Regions from separate parts of the Cellvibrio sp. KY-YJ-3 genome, predicted to be linked through region 1. Evidence: predicted binding sites of a transcription regulator. Region 1 holds the regulator's gene; the other holds the start of a gene.
What was found. The regulator FNR, encoded in region 1, switches genes on or off when oxygen is low (the NO sensors DNR and NnrR bind a similar motif). The targets are predictions, from matches to a motif close to TTGATNNNNATCAA.
Positions count from the first base shown of each region.

Region 2: a site for FNR is predicted at 1,086-1,099, ahead of D0B88_RS07655 (hemerythrin domain-containing protein). Genes of this name have one in related genera too.

Region 1 is NZ_CP031727.1:3,565,675-3,567,880, reverse strand. It holds gene D0B88_RS15075 (SirB2 family protein) at 1-153, opposite strand, end outside; gene D0B88_RS15070 (DUF4202 domain-containing protein) at 207-803, opposite strand; gene fnr (fumarate/nitrate reduction transcriptional regulator Fnr) at 842-1,600, opposite strand; gene D0B88_RS15060 (cold-shock protein) at 1,993-2,199, shown strand.
Region 2 is NZ_CP031727.1:1,809,283-1,811,488, reverse strand. It holds gene D0B88_RS07660 (TonB-dependent receptor) at 1-1,011, shown strand, start outside; gene D0B88_RS07655 (hemerythrin domain-containing protein) at 1,221-1,880, shown strand; gene D0B88_RS07650 (NnrS family protein) at 1,900-2,206, shown strand, end outside.

The sequences.
Region 1 (2,206 bases):
CAACATAATGGTGTTGATAATGTGGGGGGCAATTTTTAGCAGTTTTTTATGCAACATGGATGAATTCATAAACAACAAAACACCGCGCACTAAAAAAATGAGCAGCGAAAGTACAACAAAAGTTAAATGCAAATGTTTAAGGGCTAAATACACGGTCGTTTCCTTTTTTGTTTATGTGAAAATTATTGAAATTGTTGGTAATAAACTCAGGTGTCCGGGGTGAGCGCTTTACCTACCAGTGCGAGCATGCTGTCACTCAGTGGTAATTTCAGTGCGGCGTCATGGCCCTTGGGTGACATTTTGTTCCAGGTCTTGCGGATAATATCAATCAGTTTTACTTCATCGTGTTTGCTGGCAAAGTCTTCTAAATAAAATTCAATAAACACCAGGCAAATCACATCTTCCAGTGTTTGTACTTCTTCATCGCGCTTTAAACTGCGTTTAAGCAGCAAGTCTTTTACGCGAGAGATGATTGTTTCGTCGTAACCCTGTGCGGCCATAATTTCACCGGCGATATCGCCGTGCATTTGCGCTAAATCCAGACGCCACTTTTTATAGCCGCTGCGATCCATTGGGTAGTCAGAGCGCGGAATCTTCCAGCGACAAATATGCTGGCTGCGTGTCGCGAGCTGTAACGCCTCGGATGCATCAGGGCAAAAACGTGACAGCTGTGCACTCATGCGTTGGGCATAAATCCATTCTTTGGCAACGGTTTTGCCTTCTACTATTTCGCTATTCGGGTCTTGCAGGTTGGCGGCATCAAATGCGGCGAGGGTGTCTTGCAAACGCTGGTTGCTGATCATTGTAGGTGCTCGTGGTTTATTGCAGGTGCTTGCAGTGGTTAGCAGTGGCCATCGCCATTGGCGATATTGCGCAGCAACTCCATGTTAGTGATGAGGACTTCTTTTTTATCCACAGAAATCACCTCCTGTTTTTGCAAGCGAGTAAAAATACGGCTGACTGTTTCAATGGTCAGGCCCAAATAATTGCCAATATCGGTGCGCGACATAGGTAAGCGGAAGGCATTGGCCGATAGCTGGCGGCGGCTATTGCGGCTGGAAATACTCAGCAGCAGGGCGGCAATGCGCTCTTCGGCGCTGCTTTTGCTCAGCAGGGTAATAATTTGCTGATCCTGGGTAATTTCGCGGCTCATCAATTGAAAAAAGTGACGTTGCAGATTAGGGATTTGCAAGCTCAATTCTTCCATGCGATTAAACGGAATTTCGCACACCGATGCGGTTTCCAATGCGATTACTGAATTGGTGTAGCGATTGTCGGCAATACCATCCATGCCAACTACCTCGCCGGGCAAATAAAACCCGGTGACTTGTTCTTCACCGTTATCACTCAGGGTCAGTGCTTTTACTGCACCCGAACGAATGGCATACACCGAGTGAAAGTGGTCATTAGCGCGATAGAGGTAATCGCCTTTTTGTAGCGGTTTACCGCGTTGGATAATGCCGTTCAGGCGGTCGATATCTTCAATGTGCAGGCTGATAGGCAAGCAAATAGTATTTAAACGGCAATTGCCGCAGCTGACGCGCTTATCGTGAGGGCAGCTTGAATCCTGGGTTTTTACAATGTTCTGATTAGCTGTCATGGGTCCACCACCTCGAATATAAGACTATGGCAGGAAAACTCCGCGCCAACAGTATGATGAGTGATTGTTGCAGCTTTAACGGGGGCGGTAAATAGTTGATTTAGCTCAAATGTCTGGAGAAATTTAATCCGACGGGAGAGGTCGCGGAGTAGTGCTGCCTTATAACTAAAAAGCCATAATCTTTGTCAAATCACCCTCTTTACTTGCAGCGGGCCGGATAATATATTGGCCCGGCTGGCCAGTTAGCAGCATTATTTATGGTAAGTCACATCGTTGTACTAGCAGTGAATCTCTTAGCACCTCGTTTTGTTTTTCATAAGTAAGATCTGAATCCGCCAGCGCAATCCCACTTGGGGTATTCATTTTTATTTAAAGAAACATCGAGGTTTATTATGGCTAGAAGCACTGGTACCGTTAAATGGTTCAACGAGTCTAAAGGTTTTGGTTTTATCGCTAGCGAGGCCGGCCAGGACGTATTTGTTCACTACAGCGCAATCAGCGGTTCAGGTTTCAAAACCCTGGCTGAAGGCCAGCGTGTAGAGTTCGACGTAAAACCCGGTCAAAAAGGCCCACAAGCCGAGAACGTAATTGGTTTGTAATTCGCCG
Region 2 (2,206 bases), 1.8 Mb from region 1:
GAGGCGAGCCGCACCCAGTATCACGTCAGCAACAGTGGCGCCGTGTTACCCCAAGGCAGCCCGAGCGATACTTACAACATTATCTGGAGCCAGTTCAAAATCGACCCTCACTCCGTTAGTGGCGAGCGCGACGAGTCCGGTTTCACCCCGCTTATTACCTTGCAGCATGATTTTTGGGGCTCCGATATGGTGTACGCGAGCTACACCACGGGCTTTAAATCGGGTGGTTTCGATGTGCGCGCTAACGCCGCTCCTAATGAGCTGGATGGCATTTATCCGGCCATTGAAGGTACTTGGGAATTTGATGAGGAAAAGGTCGAAAACTTTGAAGTTGGCGCCAAGTTTGTATTGGCTGATGGCGCAGCAGAGCTAAACCTTGCCGCGTTCCGCTCCGAATTTGAAGACATGCAAACCAGCCAGTTTGATGGCAGCCTGAGTTTCAACGTGACCAACGCCGGCCAGGCGGTGGTGCAAGGCCTTGAAGCTGACGGACGCTGGGCGATAATCGATAACCTGATGCTGCGCGGCGGTATGGCTTATATCGACTTTGAATACACTGACTTCCCCAATTCCCAGTGCTACTTTGGTCAGGCAGATAACATTGCACCAATCGGTGACGGAGCCTGTGATGCGACAGGACAGCGCCGTGAATTCACGCCAGAATACCAAGGCAATATCGGTGCGGATTACACCATCAACTTCAGCAATGGCTTGAAATTGGTCAATACGCTCGACCTGATTTACAGCGATGAATACCTGACCACACCATCACTTGACCCGCGCTTCCAGCAGGACGCTTACACCAAGATCAATGCCCGCATTGCACTCAGTGGCGACTCGGACAATTGGGAACTGGCATTGATAGGCAAGAACCTGACGGATGAGTCTATTGTGCCCTATGCCAATGGTTTGCCCGTCGCCTCTACAGTGACCCGCGGTACTGGTTCAGGTTATTACGCCTTCTATGAACGTCCGAAGAGTGTGGCCATTCAAGGCACGATTCGCTTCTAAACTTCACATCAGGATCTACCAACAGGGGGCGCACTTGCGCCCCTTTTGCTTTCTCGCGATTGCGCTGCATCAGCTTGATGCAAATCAATATCACCCCGGCGCATTTACCTAGACTGGGTATTCAACGCCTTGGTTTGCTCAGCAAACTGCTTATAAATCGATAGTCAGTAGATTGCCCACCCGACCCCAACCTTGCGCAGAGGTGGCCTATGAATATGTACTCCTGGAGTTTTACCGACTGGGCCAAAAAGGTAGAGGCTACGGCGGCACTGCTACGTCCGGCCGGCTTGCTGCAACCGGAGACGGCAGGCTACCACTTGTGCGATCTTGCACTGCACGGCGCCGTTCACAACCCATCGCGCACCTACCGGTTGCGCCTGCAAGATACGCTGCAGAGTTTGGCCAACCAGCGCTACCTTGACGACTGGCAACTGCGCCCCAAATCGCAGTTGATTCACTATATTTGCCGCGAGTTCCACCAGGCACATTTTGCGCAATTGCCCTTGCTGCTGGCGAGCGCACAGCAGTTGCAAAGCATCGCCCAGTCCCGCCAACTGGAACAACTGCAATTACTCATACAACAACTACAAGAGGATTTATTCCCGCATATGCAACACGAGGAGCAGCGTATTTTCCCCGCACTGCTCAAACCGGTAGATTTCGACAGTTTTTGCTCGCTGGCAATCCTGCATCACAATCACGACAGTCAGGCATCCCTGCTACAGGCGATGGACAACCTCTGCCAGGAGTTGCTGGAGGAAAATCCCGATCAGGCAGTGACTCACTTCATCACGGAACTGCAAAACTTCACCATGCAACTGCGCCTGCACATAGCGCTGGAAAACAACCTGCTTTTCATCATTGATTAAATAACTGCGGATAACCACTTTGACTAATAGTTCTGTTTCGGCCACGTTTTCCTATCCTTTCCGGGTGTTTTTCCTCGCTACCGCCCTCTATGGCGTTGCCGTTGTTATCGCCTGGATGAGCTACTTGTTTGGCGGCATTCCCCTGCCGCTGGGCTGGACATCGCTACACTGGCACAGCCACGAAATGCTCTACGGCTTCACCAGCGCCGCGATTGCGGGGTTCATCCTCACCGCCGTATGCAACTGGACGGGGGCACCACCACTCAAGGGTGGCAAGTTGCTGGCACTGGTCGGGCTCTGGCTCGCCGGGCGCCTTAGCCTATGGA